Regions from separate parts of the Paenibacillus sp. GCM10028914 genome, predicted to be linked through region 1. Evidence: predicted binding sites of a transcription regulator. Region 1 holds the regulator's gene; each other region holds the start of a gene.
What was found. Region 1 encodes Rex, which represses fermentation and respiration genes when NADH is low (regulators of the CRP and FNR family bind a similar motif). Its sites were predicted from a motif close to TTGTGAAATATTTCACAA; they were not measured.
Positions count from the first base shown of each region.

Region 2: the regulator Rex is predicted to act here: its motif matches at 4,293-4,310, upstream of nirB (nitrite reductase large subunit NirB).
Region 3: the regulator Rex is predicted to act here: its motif matches at 4,289-4,306, upstream of ACFQV5_RS06915 (TorD/DmsD family molecular chaperone).

Region 1 covers NZ_JBHTFO010000018.1:802,632-808,920, forward strand. Annotated here, with positions in the region: gene dinG (ATP-dependent DNA helicase DinG) at 1-988, shown strand, start outside; gene ACFQV5_RS24400 (redox-sensing transcriptional repressor Rex) at 1,035-1,688, shown strand; gene ACFQV5_RS24405 (amidohydrolase) at 1,675-2,976, shown strand; gene ACFQV5_RS24410 (cell wall elongation regulator TseB-like domain-containing protein) at 3,005-3,523, shown strand; gene ACFQV5_RS24415 (hypothetical protein) at 3,756-4,289, shown strand; gene ACFQV5_RS24420 (AAA family ATPase) at 4,282-5,784, shown strand; gene ACFQV5_RS24425 (3-hydroxyacyl-CoA dehydrogenase family protein) at 5,922-6,289, shown strand, end outside.
Region 2 covers NZ_JBHTFO010000018.1:631,057-637,345, reverse strand. Annotated here, with positions in the region: gene ACFQV5_RS23505 (Crp/Fnr family transcriptional regulator) at 1-83, shown strand, start outside; gene ACFQV5_RS23500 (asparagine synthase) at 242-400, shown strand; gene ACFQV5_RS23495 (formate/nitrite transporter family protein) at 492-1,286, opposite strand; gene nirD (nitrite reductase small subunit NirD) at 1,344-1,664, opposite strand; gene nirB (nitrite reductase large subunit NirB) at 1,688-4,126, opposite strand; gene ACFQV5_RS23480 (hypothetical protein) at 4,379-5,107, opposite strand; gene ACFQV5_RS23475 (winged helix-turn-helix transcriptional regulator) at 5,260-5,577, opposite strand; gene ACFQV5_RS23470 (ThuA domain-containing protein) at 5,870-6,289, opposite strand, start outside.
Region 3 covers NZ_JBHTFO010000008.1:84,641-90,929, forward strand. Annotated here, with positions in the region: gene ACFQV5_RS06905 (TetR/AcrR family transcriptional regulator) at 1-46, shown strand, start outside; gene ACFQV5_RS06910 (efflux RND transporter permease subunit) at 92-3,274, shown strand; gene ACFQV5_RS06915 (TorD/DmsD family molecular chaperone) at 3,345-4,046, opposite strand; gene mobA (molybdenum cofactor guanylyltransferase) at 4,347-5,069, opposite strand; gene ACFQV5_RS06925 (MFS transporter) at 5,286-6,289, shown strand, end outside.

The DNA.
Region 1 (6,289 bases):
CAATGGACTTTTCAAGGATCTTGCCTCACATCGAGAGAATTTGAAGTTTTTTATGACTTTAAACGATGAGGGTATTGTTTACTGGATGGAGGCTAACGGGAATTTTCGAAGTAAGTCTCTTCAGATGTATGCGGTGCCTGTCGATGTAAGTGGACAACTGAAGGAATTGTTTTTCGATAAAAAACAAAGTGTGATTCTGACATCTGCAACACTTTCTGTTGATAAATCATTCCAGTACATGATCGATAATTTAGGGCTACAGGAAGCTTCAGACCTGGGACGTCTTAACACGGTCCAACTGCCTTCGCCTTTTAACTACAGAGAGCAGGCACTGTTGTTAATTCCAAGAGATTTCCCGAGTGTCAAGGGCACAGTGGGAGATCCGCTTTTCGTAAATACACTTGTTCAGTCCCTTAAAGATGCCGCAATGGCAACTAAGGGAAGAATGCTGGTGTTATTTACTTCATATCGGATGCTTCGACAGGTCTATGAACCATTGAAAGAAGCATTATCATCAAGTGACATTGCGGTTCTTGGACAAGGGATGGACGGAACGAGCAGAACCAAACTGATTCGCAGATTTCAGGACAGCAGCGCGTCGGTTCTTCTGGGTACCAGCTCATTCTGGGAAGGGGTAGATATCCCAGGTGAAGCTTTGACGTGTCTTGCAATCGTTCGTTTGCCGTTTCAACCGCCTAATCATCCATTAGTGGAAGCGAAGAGTGAGCTGCTCCAGCAACAGAAGAAAAATCCATTCATGAAGCTTTCAGTGCCACAGGCTGTTATTCGTTTTAAACAAGGATTTGGGCGACTTGTACGGACTGCACAAGACAAAGGGATTGTCATCGTATATGATACCCGTGTAATTGAATCCTATTATGGAAAACATTTTTTGTACTCACTTCCAGGGCCTAAAATGGAACATATGCCAACGGAGCAAATGGTACCTCGTATTACGGAATGGCTTCATGGAGAAGGAACAGTATAATAACAAGTCGAATTATAATTTGACATTATCATTAGGGGGAGCATGCATGAAATCGGATAAAATATCAGAGGCCGTTGTTCGCAGACTGCCCGTTTACTTGCGCTATTTGAATGAGCTTCATATTCGTGAGGTAGCAACTGTGTCCTCACAAGAGTTAGGGCAAAAACTTGATCTAAACCCAGCACAAATTCGTAAGGATCTGGCCTATTTTGGAGATTTCGGTAGAAAGGGTATTGGATACGATGTCAGTTACCTAATCGAAAAAATCCGTCATATTTTAAAGCTGGATCAACAAATTAACGTAGTGCTTGTGGGTGCAGGTAATCTTGGACAAGCCTTGTCTAACTACAATGCTTTTCTGAAAGATAATATGAAAATTGTAGCTATTTTTGATGCATACAGTCCAAAAGTGGGCACCAAGATTAATAATATTGTTGTACAGCCAATGGAAGAACTGACGGCAACAATTAAAGAATATAACATACGAATCGGTATCATCACCGTTCCAGATGTGGAAGCGCAGGCTGTTGCCGATAATCTTATTTCGGCAGGTATTGAAGCGATTCTTAATTTCGCTCCAATCATTTTGAAAGCACCGCCTCATATCCGAATCCATACGGCTGACTTCACAACTGATCTGCAAAGTCTGGCCTATTACTTGGTTAATGGAAAGGAAGATACCGAACATGAAGAAGCATAAATGGATGATTACAAACGGTACCTTTGCCGTGCTACGGGAAGGAAAGTCTGTTCTCCGTGGTTATATGGTAGTTGAGGACGACCTAATTACCTATATCGGTGAAGAAAAGCCTGTAGTCGAGGAAGATATAGAAGTTATTGACGGTACACATCTCTTCTTCATGCCAGGGTTAATTAATACGCATGGTCATACAGCTATGTCGCTTCTTCGCGGACATGGAGATGACCTTGCTCTTCAAGTATGGCTTCAGGAGAAGATGTGGCCAATGGAAGCAAAGTTCACAGCGAATGATGTATACTGGGGAACGTCGCTTTCCGTAATTGAAATGCTTAAGGGAGGAACAACGACCTTCCTTGATATGTATGATCATATGGATCAGGTCGCTGCTGTAACGGAACAATCGGGTATGCGCGGGGTACTTACACGCGGCGTAATCGGTTTGTGTGCTCCTGATGTCCAGAAGCACAAGCTCGATGAGGCTATTGCCTTCGCAAAGGATTGGCATGGCGCAGCAAATGGTCGTATTACGACCATGATATCGCCGCATGCACCTTACACATGTCCTCCTGATTACATTGAAAAGTTCGTCCAGGCTGCTCATGATCTGGACTTACCCTTGCACACTCACATGTCGGAAACGACTACAGAAGTAGAGCAGAATGTTCAGGAATATGGATTAAGACCTGTAGCTCACTTGCAGAAGCTAGGATTTTTCTCCAGACCGGCACTTGTAGCTCACGGGGTTCATTTAACGGATGAGGAGATTGAGATTTTGGCGGCTCATCAGGTTGCGGTATCTCATAATCCGGGAAGTAACTTGAAGCTGGCAAGTGGTGTAGCAAGAGTACCAGAATTGCTTAAGGCTGGAGTAACCGTTTCTTTAGGTACTGATGGTCCTGCAAGCAACAACAACTTAGATATGTTTGAAGAAATGCGATTAGCTGCGCTCATTCATAAAGGTGTTACTGGTGATCCCACGGCAATTCCGGCTTCGGAAGCGTTGCGTATGGGTACTGAGTATGGTGCGAAGTCACTCTTCTTAGAAGGACTTGGAACTCTGGCTCCTGGAATGAAGGCGGATTTTATCGCGTTGAATACAGATCAAGCGCATTTCTTGCCACATACAGATTTCATCTCACACGCTGTTTATTCCGCAAGTGCAAAAGATGTTGAGCATGTTTGGGTAGATGGTAAACAGATCGTCAAGAATGGAAATTGCTTAACTTTAGATGAAGAGAAGATTCGCCGTGAAGCTCAAAGTGCATTCGAACGGTTGTTGACCCTCTAGAAAATAACAAGGGAGCGAGGGAACGCAGGTGAAGAAAAAGACAAAGCGGATACTCCTCGGCGTTTCCGGATTTTTGCTCATATTGTTGGCTTTCCAAATATACTATTCAAATGTTATGTCTGACCCTTGGAACCAAGAGAAGCTGGCGATAACAGCAGCTCAGGAGTACGGGGGATTAATAAAAACGGATAAAACCTATAGATCAGTCTGGGATAAGGATAGTATATACTGGGTTGTATCGGGGCAGGATGCTGACAACAAGGGAATTATGGTATGGGTGAAGTTTACGGAGGATAATAAGCCAGTAGGAGGCCCTGAAACGGTGCATTCCGAGGCTTTAAGTGATGGTATGACGGAAGCTCAGATTCGTAATCAGATTCATGCTGATTTACCTGGAGCCGTCATCGAAAGACTTGTTCCTGGTATGTATGAAGGCGAGTATGTCTGGCAGTTATTATATACTCTGAATAATGAATCAAAATATCGGTTTTACCGTTTTCAGGATGGAAAACCAATTGGTGAGGACATTGTTTTACCGAACCAATAAATTACAAACACTCCATTGTACTTACAGTGGAGTGTTTGTGCTTGTTATAAATAAAAGCGATTACATAAAATTTTAAAAAATAATTTTTAATATATTCACAGGTTGATATGAATTTCGTATATAAGATATGATATACTCATAGATGTATCAAAGGGTATATAGTGTTGATTTATAGGAAGTCTTGCAACTAGGTATTCGCATAGATATATATTTTGTACAAGGAGGAACTTCATTGAAACTACGTATTGTTCCTATCGTTCTGACCGTTGTTATTTCTGCATCCATGCTTTTTGGTGGATGGTATCTGTATCGGCAAATGGCTCTTAAGAATCCATTAGCTAATGTTGTATCTGAATATGATGGCGTGAAAGGCTCTCAAATAGATATTAAACAGGATACAGTCACTTTGAAACTTGATTTAAAGCCAGAAACAGATTTACGTGGTCTGGTTGAACATATAAACAAAGAGGGCAAGTCGATCGTCGGTAAAAAAACATTGAAGCTAGAAGTGGAAGATCATTCTTCAGAAGAGCTTAATAAGTGGTGGGATGCTGCGATGCTCTCCGTAGCCGAAGCAATGGATACCAAACAATACACAAATATACAGTCATCTTTAGAACAGCTGGCGGAGAATTCGCCTCAGCTAAAAGCAACAGCACAGATTGATGACGAGAATGTATATGTTAGTTTATCCGACGGCAAGTCAGGTAAATTCATAATTTTGCCGCGCCAACCCGGCAAATTGGAGGTGTGGAACCATGCCTAATTGGTCCAAAGAAGTTTTAATTGGCTTTATCCCTGTTTTGTTCGTGTTCCTCGCCTTTATTGGGGTAAATGTACTTCCCATTCTTATTGTTGCAATGCTCGTAGGCGGTCTCGTCTTTCTTGCGAAGATGAGAGGGGGAATTGCTGTAGGGGCAGGCGGTGAACGCAAACGGAAGAAAAGCGGTCCTGCAAAGCTGACCTTTGAAGAAATTGGAGGACAGGACAATGCCAAGCAAGAACTTCGAGAGGCGCTTGATTTTCTAATCCGGCACGAAGAGATCAAGAAGTTCGGAATTCGGCCACTAAAAGGTATACTGCTGACTGGGCCTCCGGGGACAGGTAAGACACTGATGGCCAAAGCAGCGGCACATTATACGAACTCGGTGTTCGTAGCTGCATCCGGTAGTGAATTTGTTGAAATGTACGTGGGTGTCGGCGCTGGACGTATTCGTGACTTGTTTAAAGATGCACGTGCCCGTGCGGCTAAAGAGAACAAGCAAAGCGCTATTATTTTTATCGACGAAATAGATGTTATTGGCGGTAAGCGGGAAGGCGGACAGCAGAGGGAATATGATCAGACATTAAATCAGTTGTTGACTGAGATGGACGGGATCTTTACTACGGAGTCGCCACGGATTCTAGTTATTGCCGCTACGAACAGAAAAGAGATGCTCGACAGTGCGCTTCTTCGTCCAGGACGTTTTGACCGTCACATTCAGGTTGATCTTCCTGATAAAAAGGGCCGTACTCACATCTTGAAGCTACATGCAGGGAATAAGCCACTGCATTCAAATGTTGATCTGGAAAAAATCGCGGAAGAAGCTTATGGTTTTTCGGGTGCACAACTTGAAAGTGTCATGAATGAAGCTGCGATTTATGCCATGCGTGAGAATCAAGAGGTTATTCAGCAGCGTCATTTATCATCGGCTATTGATAAGGTTATGATGGGTGAGCGTTCTGACCGTGAGTCGAACATAGAAGAGAAGAAAAGAGTCGCTATTCATGAATTGGGACATGCGATCATGGCTGAACTTGTCCGTCCAGGAAGCGTTAAGCAAGTTGCGCTCAGCCCTCGGGGGAAAGCACTTGGTTATGTTCGTCACAATCCTCAGCAAGAGCAGTATCTCTATACGAAAACATTTTTGGAAGAGCAAATTATGATTGCACTTGGAGGAGCTGCGGCTGAAGAAATTTATTACGGCGGACGCAGTACAGGTTCCAGTAATGACTTTGAACAATCACTTAACATTGTAGAAACGATGATGAAGTCAGGGCTTACTTCACTTGGTATCATCAATATGAATATGGTTACAACAGAAGAATTGATGAAAGAGAATAATATGATTCTGGAAGACTTGATGAACAGAACAAAATACTTGTTAGAGCAAAACAGAGCGATATTTGACAACTCTCTAAATATACTAATGAGAGAGGAAATTTTATCCGGAGATCAATTCAGATGTCAATTTAGTGAAAACTCTCTTTTACCAGCATAAATTGTTATGTTGGTTATTTTTTTTTACTTTTTTGTCATGCTAAGATATGATTATATATTGGTGCCTGTATAATGTATTTTTCGACAAATAAGGGTACAATAAAGTATAGAGATAAAGGAAAGGGTTGAGCAGAAACCATGTACTTCAAAAAAATCGGCGTTGTAGGCGGAGGGACTATGGGCCAAGGCATTGCTGAGATGCTGGCAGCCAAAGGTCTCGATGTTATGCTGGTAGAGAAAAACCCAGAAAAGTTGGACTATTCTTATGAAATGATTGAGACAAGTCTCGACAAACAGCTCGAAAAATGGGGAATTACGAAAGCGGAGAAGAAGTTAATTCTCGGACGCATTCAAAAGGTAACACATTTTGCTGAACTAAGTGCCTGCGATATGGTGATTGAGACAATTACTGAGGATCTTGAAGCTAAGAAAGAAGTATTTGCACAGCTTGATCAAGTATGCCCAAGTAATATTATATTAGCCAGCAACACATCCTCGCTAAGTTT
Region 2 (6,289 bases), 170 kb from region 1:
GAATGATTGTCATTAAGAACTTAGCTGCACTCCAGGAAATTTGCCACTGTGAGCTTTGTCCAAATGAAATCTGCAGAATTTAATATTGTTGCCTATTATTTATTCACAATAGATTAGGCTGAAATAGAATGATTAGAGACGCTCCAATTCATTGGGCGTCTTTGTTGTTATACATAAAAGCACTGTAACCGCCCATAATAAAGAGGGTCGTTCCAATTCATTCATTAAAGGAGTGTTTTGCATGCGTGAAGGTTTGATTCCTGCTGTTCTTGGAACTGTAGTATCTGCTTCCGGCGCCGCTCTGTTAAGCAGCAAGTATAAACTTGCCGCAACCGGAATTTTGGGGTTTGGCCTCGCTCATATAGTATTGGGTGCGATTGACCTTGTAGAACACCGGTAGACTGTTTTGGAAGACTTATTATAAAAGGACACTCTTTAAGCCATAAATCGGCTAAGAGTGTCCTTTTTTCTATCCAACATCAAAATAATATCTATTTATGGTTACGAGGCTTCCCCTTTACTGGTGAAATGAACCAATACGCCATGCCTACAAATACGCCTCCACCGATAATATTCCCCAGTGTAACTGGAATCATATTGCTAATCCAACCGGCAATCGATACCGTTTCGGGATGTCCCGGCAGGATCGTAGCCAAGGAAAGCAGCGTCATATTCGCAATGCTGTGCTCGTAGCCCGTGGCAATAAAGGCAAACAAACACCACCAGATAAGAATGAGTTTAGCTGTGTCTTCTTTTGCACGACTTCCCATCCATAGGGCAAGACAGACGAGCCAGTTACATAATATACCACGAAAGAATAGTTCCATAAAGGGTGCATTCATCTTGTTAGCAGCTACAGTAAACAGCAAATGATCAGGAGCAATCCCCTTAAATAAACCAGTCCCCCAAACTAGCAGACTTAGCAGTACAGCCCCACCCAGATTACCTATAAACACGATTAACCAATTTTTCGTTGTATCTAAAACCGATGTTCGTCCAGCTAACGTACTCATGGTAAAAAACATATTATTACCCGTAAAAAGTTCCGCGCCAGCAAATACAACCAGTGTCAGTGCAATCCCGAAAGATGCTCCCATTACTAATGTCTGAAATGGTGAACCTGCTGCTGCAAACGGCGCCCCAAGTTTAAAGATCAAAATGATTCCTACACCAATATAGGCACCGGCAAGTAAAGCTGAAATGAAATATCTAATCAAGTTTCCATTCATTTGCTCGTTTTTTTTGGCTGCTGCTTCGACGATGTTCTCTACTCCCTGTGTATACATCACGCTACCTCCTGTGTAGTCTGTCTATAGGGGGAAATGCGTTAAATAATAATTCCTTTAGACAGCAATCTGTACAACGTCTCCCACCAGCCGAATTTCATAAGTCCGTACTTGACCCTGATCAGGTGCCTGCACCTGGCCACTTTCTAAGTCAATCCTCCAGTCGTATAAAGGATCGTACAGATAATGACCCGACACAATGCCTTCAGCCAAAGGACCGCCCTTTGGATGCGGGTTTTTATTCTCTAAAGCAAACAATCGGCCATCGGATGTGCGGAATACCGCTATCTCTTCATTTTCTATTACCACAACTTTCCCAATACGCATCATAAATTCATCAATTTTTCCAATTTCGATAAACTCACTCGTCTTCGTCATGACTTATTCTCCTTTGCATAAATTTACTCTGCTACTGAAGGCTCAGCTTCCTGGAACAAGTTTCTACGAATCTTCGGATCATTCACTACTTTCTGCCAAGGATCTTCAACTTGCTGAAGGGCAACTTCAATTCTATCCACTAATGCTTTCCGCTCCTTCTGATCCTCAAGGATGACTTGCTTAATGTTGTCCAGACCTAAACGTTCAACCCATTCCGAGGTTCTTTCCAAATAATTAGCTGTTTCACGGTAATATTGCATTACAGCAGCACAGATTTCAAATAGTTCCTCGTCGGTTCTAACTTTGCAAAATGAGTCTGCAATGCGTGGTTTGATTCCCCCGTTTCCGCCAATGAATACTTCCCAACCTCCATCGTTACCAACAATACCAATATCCTTCGTGCACGACTCAGCACAGTTACGTGGACAACCATTCACAGCCATTTTGAACTTAGCGGGGAAGTCTAATCTTTCGAACTTCTTCTCCAGCAATGCCCCAACATTCATCGAATCTTGTGTACCAAAGCGGCAAAATGCTGCACCCACACAAGTTTTCACCGTACGAAGCGATTTAGCGTAAGCATAACCCGATGGCATATCGAGTTCTTCCCATACTTTAGGTAAATCTTCCTTCTTCACGCCAATCAGATCTAAACGCTGTCCACCGGTCACCTTCACTACCTTAACATCATATTTAAGTGAAATGTCCGCAATCCGCTTCAAATCTTCCGGTGTTGTCACGCCTCCATACATACGTGGAACTACAGTATACGTGCCATCTTTCTGAATATTTGCATTCATCCGCTCGTTTACAAAACGAGATTCCTTCTCATCTTCATAGATCTCTGGGTAAATCATGCCAAGATAATAATTGATCGCTGGACGGCACTTCGAGCAACCTTCAGGCTCACTCCACTCCAGAACATTCATGACTTCCTTAGTCGTTGTTAATCCTTTAGCACGAATTTCAGCTACGATTTCATCACGATTAAGTGTTGTACATCCGCAAATCCCCTGCTTCGTAGCCGTTTTAAAACCGTCTCCAAGCACATATTGCAGGATCTCTTCAACCATCGGTTTACACCCGCCGCAAGAACGCGTTGCTCCAGTGCATGCTTTAATTTCATCCACTGTGGTCAGACCTTGATTAGTCACTGCATCCACAATGGTCTTCTTTGTCACCCCGTTACATCCGCATACAATCTCATCGTCTGCCATATTCTCGACAGAGTTAACTTTCTTGGCGCCTCCGCCACAGCACCCTGTTCCCATAACCATACTGTATATTTCATCTGTCATCACAGCTTCCTGCTTAATGAGCTTTTGTAACGATGCCGATTCCGTTACATCACCGAACAATACAGCACCAACAATCACGTTATCCTTAAGCAGAATTTTTTTGTATGTCTTCTTCCACTCATCTTTAGCCGCAATCACGGTATGTTCAGGGCCTTCAATAAATTCACCTGCAGAAAACACATCCACACCGCTAATTTTCAGCTTCGTCGAAACGATTGAGCCTTCATACGGTTTCGTCTCCACACCGCACAGATGCTTGGCAAGCACCATTCCTTGCTCGAATAACGGCGCTACAAGACCGTAGCATACACCCCGGTGCTCATCGCACTCACCAACAGCATATACATCATGCATGGATGTCCGGAGATAGTCATCCACAACAATTCCGCGATTAACTGTAATTCCGCTCGCTTTAGCTACTTCAACATTCGGTTTAATTCCAACAGCCATAACGACAAATTCCGCTTCTAGTTCAGTTCCATCCTTAAAGCGAAGTCCAGTAACTCGTTCGTCACCGAGCAGCTCTTCAGTCTGCTTGCCCATAGCGAATTTGATCCCTTGGCTTTCCAGTTCTGCCTGCAGCATCGATGAAGCATTATGGTCGAGTTGCCGCTCCATCAAATCATTCATCAAATGGACAACCGTAACATCCATACCTAGGTTAACCAGACCCTTGGCAGCTTCAAGACCAAGGAGTCCTCCACCAATAACTGCAGCTTTCTTGTACCGTTTGGCGGCCTCAAGCATCTGATTGCAATCCGCAATATCTCTAAAACCTACTACACCTTCTTTATCACTCCCAGGCACTGGTAAGATAAAAGGATTCGAACCTGTAGCAATGATAACCCGATCATAAGGAACTGTCAGGCCATTATTAGCAACAACTACTTTATTCTCTTCATCAATCTTCGTAACTGTTGTTCCTACATGTAGTGTAATATTGTTTTCCTTATACCAATTCCAATCGTTTAATACGATATCATCAACTGTTTTGCTGCCATCCAGAACATAGGACAACATAATTCGGTTATAGTTCGGGTGCGGCTCACTGCCGAATACTGTAATATCGTACGCGCCGCCTAGTTTAATAATTTGCTCTACTGTGCTTATACCTGCCATTCCATTACCTATAACGACTAGCTTTTGTTTTAGTTTGTCAGCCATATTCGCTTCCTCCTTCAAAGGCAAATCCTATCCGTTCAATCTCTGTATAAAGATAGCCTTCATGTTCAGATTTGTAATGTTTTCAAATAGAAATTTCCTTTTACTTGCTTTACGCTCTTATTATATATTTTAAATTTAATACATATTGTGATTGTGTTCACAGTAAATGTGAATGATTTCACAATAAATGTTCATTAAAACTTAAAAAAATATACAAAAAAGAATAGACAGCACGCGCTGCCTATTCATTATTTATACAATTAAAGCCTTCATGTAATTTCGTTCACCTTGTGGAACTTTTAAATATGGACGAAGCCCAGTAAATCCGTTCGAGTTTAAATCCACCCCTGTCATCCAATTCCCAGTCACAATGACATCTTCCGATTGAATAACAAGTGAAGGTGCTGAAATATGTTCTTGATAAAGAGGGATCCTTGTTTGAATAATCTTAAAGTTCTTTCCTCTTTCTTTCAAAGGCATCGGACTTAAGTAAGTAGGTACAAAATAATTAGAAATAACATCCATCTCTTCTTCAGTAAAAAATGGATCATCGCCTAAAAAAGGTTTCAACAGCCGGATTTTCTCAAAGAGTGACCATATAACCATTTGAAGCATCCTGCCCGGAATTCCTTTATTGTGACATAAATTCATTTCAGCACTATTCACAGACAGATCTTGTTCCAATGTATTATCCTGCAGGGACGGTGGGCTATGTCTTTCAAATCCAATACATTTCCAACCCTTTGGACTCTGAATCCATATCTGAAAGATATCGCTTTCCAGATTACTCCCCCAAAGCTCATGTTCTTCCGAATCACGCTCTATCCCTGTAAGAGCACTCCATAATGAAAGCGGCATGTATTGATTCAGAAAAATCTGAGTCTTATCAAAAATATGCTGAACTTTTAACGAAGCTCTCTCCAGCTCGGCGGCTTCCTCTTGTCCATAATGAATGTGCGGCAGTTTAACCGTATCTTTCATATAGATTCGCCTCCTAGCGTGATTCAGGTTTATTTTTCCAATTATACTATACAAGACAGGTTTTAGTGCAAGTCCACATTCTTAAAAAGTCAAAAAAAGCCCTCTTCCAAAGTATAAACTTTAGACGAGGGCCTTTTTGTAACATTCTTTTCTTAATCAACCCATTGTTCAGCCCAGTTTGAAATCTGTTCCATTACGGGTTTTAAAGCTTTCCCTTTCTCAGTGAGCTCGTATTCAATCCGAACGGGCGTTTCAGGATAGACATGACGGATTAATATCCCTTCACTTTCCAAATCCTTCATTCTTTCGGATAGCATTTTATCGCTCATAGAAGGAATGAAGTTTGAAATATCCTTAAAACGCTTCGGGCCGCTCATCAAAGTCTGGATAATAAGTCCGTTCCAACGCTTTCCGAGAAAAGCGAACGCAGACTCAAACCTGGGACATAAACAAAGATTAGTAACTTCCATATCATTTCACCTCTTTACAGAGTCACTACCTACTTGTGATTAATCAAAACTTACAATTCGTTAGTACATATCATAATAGCATATATTTGCGAAACTGAAAACCATTTGTCTCTTCATTTGTGATATTCCTTATGGAAATAGTCAAAATCTAATTGTGAACACATCCATTTTGCCTATTATGATGCCCTTTTATGCTTGAAGTGATCATTTTCTATAAAATACAACTGGCATGTTATTTAACGAGAAGAAGGTCGCCTAAGGATAAACCCTAGAACGACCTTCTTAGATACATTTATGCGAGAACTTTCAAAGGACGGACCGGTTGACTGTTTCCGTAAACAGGTTTAATTGCATAAGAATTAAGCGCTGCCCACCGGATACCGTTAGATATAACTTTTAGAATTTCAGGGTTATAGTATGTCGGATACGTCTCATGTCCTGGGCGGAAGTAGAATATTTTCCCTTGTCCGCGAGTAAAGGTACAGCCGCTTCGGAATACTTCCCCACCTTCAAAATTGCTGACAAAGATCAATTCATCCGGTGTCGGAATATCGAAAAATTCGCCGTACATCTCTTCATGCTCAAGAATGATTTGACTATTCACTCCATCCGTAATCGGATGTGTAGGATTTACAGACCACAATATTTCCTGTTCTCCCGCTTCGCGCCATTTCAAATCACAACTTGTACCCATAAGCTTTTTAAACGGTTT
Region 3 (6,289 bases), on a different contig from region 1:
CCTCTTCTATCTTTCTTCGGATGGAAGGACCCAGGAAAAGCTGTAGATTTATAGACAAAAAGGTAATTGGGAGAGGAGAAACAACCGTCTTATGAAATGGATTATCGACTTCTCGCTTCGCAACAAGTTTGCGATATGGCTGTTGACCATCATTGTTGTTTTTGGTGGATTATACAGCGGTGTGACCATGAAACAAGAAACCATTCCGGACATTAACGTCCCGTTTCTAAGTGTCACAACGATCTATCCGGGGGCTGCACCTGAGGGTGTCGTACAGGATGTCACGAAACCACTGGAAACTAGACTACGGAACGTGGATGGCGTCAAAACCGTAACTTCCACGTCCATGGAGAACGCATCGAATCTGTTCATTGAATTCAATTATGGTGCAGATCTCGATAACGCCACTGCTGCAGTACGGGAGGCTCTTAATGAGGTAAAGCTTCCTGAAGATGTACAGAAGCCTCAAATTTCCAAGTTCAGCCTTAACTCGATGCCTGTCGTATCACTTAGTATTGCGAACAAGGAAGGCACCGAGCTTGATGAGCTGACACGCATAACCGAGAACGATATCGTGCCAGCGCTCGAGGATCTGGAAGGTGTCGCTTCCCTACAGGTTTCCGGCCAATTCGTTAATGAAGTGAGCATAAAGTTCAACCAGAAGAAAATGGAGGAACTCGGCCTCACTGAGGATACCGTTAAGGGAATCGTTCAGGGCTCAGCCTTGTATGCTCCACTCGGATTGTTCGAGATGGAAGAATCACAAAAAGCCGTTGCCGTCGATGGCGGCATTATCGGTATCGATGATCTGAAGAATATCGCGATTCCAGTTATCCCAAGCGGAAGCGGTTCAGGTGCTAACGCAGGTGCTGGTGGAGCAGCTGGTGGAGCAGCTGGTGCTGATGCAAGTGCAGGCGCTGCCGGTGCCGCTGGACAAAATGGTGCAGCTGCGAGCGCTCCTAACGGAGCAGCTTCCTTCGGTATTCCAACTGTGAAGCTGAGTGACATTGCTGATATCCAAGTCATTGGTAAAGCAGAATCCATCTCCCGTACCAACGGTAAAGAATCCATAGGTGTACAGGTTGTCAAAGCGAATGATGCCAATACCGTGGATGTCGTAAACCTGGTGAAAGACAAGACGGAAGAACTGAAAGAACTGTATCCAGGTATGGACTTAACGATCATGCTTGATCAGGGTAAACCAATCGAAGACTCTGTTCATACCATGTTGTTCAAAGCCTTGTACGGAGCATTATTCGCCGTCATTATTATTATGCTCTTCCTGCGTAACATCCGTTCTACAATTATTTCAATCATTTCCATCCCATTGTCGCTGCTCATTGCTGTGCTGTGTCTGCAGCAGATGGACATTACACTGAACATGATGTCACTGGGTGCGATGACGGTTGCCATTGGGCGGGTAGTCGATGACTCCATCGTCGTTATTGAGAATATATATCGAAGAATGACTTTATCCAGCGAGAAATTGCGTGGTCGTGAGCTGATTAGTGCAGCTACACGTGAAATGTTCACACCAATCATGTCCTCAACGATTGTAACGATCGCGGTATTCCTGCCGCTCGTCCTCGTAAGCGGTATGGTCGGTGAGCTGTTCATTCCATTTGCAATGACAATGGTATTCGCTCTTCTCGCATCACTTGTCGTAGCCATTACATTGGTTCCTGCACTTGCGCATACTCTATTCCGTAAAGGGCTTAAGAATAAGCAGAACCATGACGAAAGACCAGGCACACTCGCTCGCGGCTATCAATCCGCGCTAAGATGGACGCTGAATCACAAGCTAATCACTTTCGGTGTTGCCATATTGCTTCTTGTCGGCAGCCTGTTTCTCACGAAATTCGTGGGCGTCAGCTTTATGCCAGATCAAGAAGACAAGTACGCTATGGTTACCTACTCCCCTCAACCGGGCGACCGTCTGGAAGATGTTGAGGAGCGTGCATTGAAAGCGGAGAAATACATTCTTGCACAAGATGGAGTCCAAAGCATGCAGTTCTCCATCGGTGGCAGCAACCCACTTGGTATGGGTTCAGCCAATTCAGGACTGTTCTATGTCATGTATGATCCGGATACAAAGAACTTCGAAGATGTGAAGAAAGAGTTGGTCGAAGGACTTGAGAAAGAAGTTCCGGAAGGCGTATGGTCTAGCATGGACATGGGCGGTATGGGCGGCAACCAGCTAACCGTTAATGTCTTTGGTGATTCACTAGATCAGATTAAACCGGTAGCTGATGAGATTTTGGAACTGGCGAAGAAGGATACCGCCAGCTTCGAAAATGCAGAAACCAGCTTGTCCGAAGCGTATGAGCAATACACACTCGTAGCAGATCAAGAGAAGCTTAGCTCTCTGGGCTTAACAGCAGGTCAACTTGCTATGGAGCTTAGCCCAATGCGTGAACGCCCAGTATTAACTGAGATTGCAATCGAGAATAAATCCTATAAGGTGTATATCGAAGCTGACAGTCAGACGTATAAGAGTATTGAGGATATCCAAAATAAGACAGTAACTTCACCACTTGGTATGGAAGTGCCAATCAAGGATGTCGCTAAAGTAGAGAAAGGCACCTCGCCTGACTCGATCACACGCATCGATGGCAAAATGGTCGTTACTGTCAATGCAGACATCATTACAACAGACGTAGGTAGTGCTTCCTCGAATCTGCAAGCTGAAATCGATAAGATGGAGCTTCCTGAAGGGATTTCCGTATCCTTTGGCGGTGTTACCGAGCAGATTAACGAAACCTTTGGCCAGCTTGGTCTTGCCATGTTGGCTGCAATTGCTATCGTTTATTTTGTTCTTGTTGTTACCTTCGGTGGTGCACTTGCACCGTTTGCAATCCTGTTCTCACTTCCGTTCATCGTTATCGGAGCGATTGTGGCACTCCTGATCACGGGTGAAACACTAAACGTATCCGCTCTGATGGGTGTACTGATGCTGATCGGTATCGTTGTGACTAACGCGATTGTATTGATTGACCGCGTTATTCATAAGGAACGTGAGGGAATGTCAACACGAGATGCGCTTCTTGAGGCCGGTGCGACACGTCTTCGTCCTATCCTGATGACAGCTCTGGCAACGATCGGTGCATTGCTTCCACTGGTCTTCGGATGGGAGAACAGTGCAGGGATCATCTCACGCGGACTCGGTATCACAGTTATCGGCGGCTTGATCAGTTCAACCTTACTGACCCTCGTCGTTGTTCCTGTAGTGTATGAATTCCTAATGAAATTCCGCAAAAAACAAATCGAAGATTAATTCATAAAAAAGGCACACCTCCCGATCTGGGAAGTGTGCCTCTTTATCATTTGTTCTTATGTGAAGGAGCTTATACCAGTACTACCTCACGAACCGGCTCAACAATAGACTGACATGATTTTCTCCAAGTGCGCAACATTGCTAAATCATACTCTAGGAATTCTGCCAACAGACATGAAACTGCTGAGTAAAGCGGACTTATTGTTGAAGCATTCAATTCTCTACATAATGCCGGAATCCAGGTGAGCAGATGCTCATCGAGGAACCTCTCTTGTATTTCCATCAACTCCAGCATACTATCCTCGGAGTAAACACTATTCAGCATGCGATCATGCAGGATGGTCATGAATTCAAGTTCTATCGCAAGATGATCGTCAGGCTCCCCGTTAACTTTCTTAAAAGCGACTCCAACCGAAGCATAAAAATCAGATAAATCCTGTGAACTGGGCGAATAAGGAGAGTAGCGTGACTCTGCAAGCGGTCGTTGCTTCGAAAAAAGCAATAACCTGCGATATTCCGCACTTTCCTGTTCGCAAATTCTCACGAGTTCCTCTGGTGAACGACCGCTCAAGTATTGCATCAATTCACGGCCTCCGCGGGTTAATTCCGCGGCTTTTGCGATTTCGCTACTACGACTCCAATGTGCAACTAAAGACAGTGTAGGCCAGTTGCCAAGAAATTCAGTGAGCAGCTGATATATCGCTCCGCGATTCTCCAGCCACCTGTGACAGACGTCAGGTACCTCCAATGTTTGAACAGACGATATCGCCATATCGAACCTCCTAATGGTGACCTCTTGTTGGATGTGATATCCTTCACAGTATATCTCATATGCTTCGATCATGGGGAGAATAATGAAAAATGGTTAACGGTAGTTAAGGGGCATTTTGGGAATTACTGTGAAAAATAGTTGCCATCCTTGCAGGGATGGAGCATTCTTTTCCTAAGCGCATATTTCCTAAAGGGGGAATTATATTCCTCTAACCACAGTATAGTGAAATTTGAAAACGTTTCCTGTGATACAATTCACACCATTTCATTTTATCCACGAATTTTACTGTTTAAATTTTATTTATTTATGATCGTATTCAATATCCTCTAATTGTTCTGCCCACCGACAAGCAATCTCATAGTCCTCAGGTCGATTCATGTTAAATAAATCCCTATCAGCCGATCTTCCCGTCAGACGAGATAGTTCCTCTACCGAAATATAGAGGATATTTAAGTCACCTAACCATTCCTTCATACGCAGTTCATTTCGTTTCAAGCGGTTCTCCAGACTTGCTAGAACATCTCGGTGATAAAGAGCGAGCAAAGGTTGTATTTGTCCATCCATTACAGGGATCACTGCGTTCAGAGGAGTTTCATCAGATTTAGCTTCACCTGTTGAACCTGATTTGGAAACCTTACCCCCAGATGAGGATACTTCGCGCAACAGTCCATGAATAATTGCTGTACTAACAAAAGGCATATCACAGGCTGCTACCACATTCCACTCGGTTCTAGACGCCCTAAGGCAAGCGTGCAGCCCGGCCATCGGTCCTTTCCCCGTATACATATCCTCAACGGTCCTTAATCCAGTAAAGTCATATGGATTCGAAGTATTTACAGATATAAGTACCTCATCACATACTTCCTCAAGACATCGTTGCGCCCGCTTTATTGATGACACGCCGCCCACTGGCAGCATCGCTTTGTCACATCCCATCCGTCGTGAAGATCCTCCAGCTAGAATAATACCCGTTAGTATCGGAAATTCCATAAACCGTGACTGGACTCTCTGTGAATCTCCCATTCTTCGTCTCCTTTCATTAACATTCTCATTGTCACTACCTGTCATAAATATATCGTCAGAACCATTATCCTCCGCTTTTATTACACTTGTATTACTTTTCAAAAAAATGGATAAACACATAGAAGATGGTTTGTATCCCTTTTCAATGCGTGATACATTGAAAGTAGATATTCGGCTACTCAGGCCATTTTCTGTATTGCACTCGGTTTGAAAGGAATGACCTATTTGCAGGATATGAACGCTCAATCATCTTTAAAGTCTCTGAAACTTTATAACTTTTTCATTTATGGAACCATGGTTATATTCACCGGGTTCTTTCAACTATATCTTCAGGATATCGGCATGAACAAGGTGGAGATCGGCAGCCTCATGGCCATTGCCCCATTCGTCTCTGTGTTTGCCAATCCATTCTGGGGATATTGGAGTGACCGAGCAGAGAACATCAAACGCGTTATTCTTATTATGATGACGGGGACGCTGCTGCTTGTCCAATTTGTTTTTCAGGCGAACACATACGCAATGATTTATGCAACAATGATTGTATTCTATTTCTTTCAGACACCTATGTTCTCACAGACGAATACACTTATTCTTGGATACATTGAAGGCACACAGCATAAATTCGGTTCTTTCCGGCTGTGGGGCTCGCTTGGATGGGCACTGACAGCTATTGCAGCTGGACCTGTAATTGAAATGCTAGGATCTGGTCGCATCTCTATCGTCTTTTCTATTATGCTGGTTATTGCCGCTATGTTTATGCTGTCTCTTCCGAATATCCAGAAGACGACAGGCTCTGCCACAGTCAGCATACGGGGCTTCAGCAAGTTATTTCTCAATCCATACTTTATATGGTTCATCTTCCTAGGAATTATTGTATCCATACCAAATACGATGAATAATACGTTTATGTCTCTGTATATTCTGGATCTTGGAGGCACCAAACAAATGGTTGGACTGGCTATCTTCTTCTCTTCCATCTTTGAAGTGGCCATCTTCCTGCTCTGTGATCGTTATCTCAAACGAAAAATCAATGTCATGATTGGTTGTTTAACCGTTGTAAGTCTACTCTTCTCACTGCGCTGGCTGCTCATGGCCGAAGCTTCCACACCACTGGAAGTTGCCTTTATTCAGATCCTGCACTGCGTCACCTTTGGTGGGTATTTCTATGTTGGAACTCAGCTAACGATGCTATTTGTTCCAAGCCAATACCGCGCGTCAGG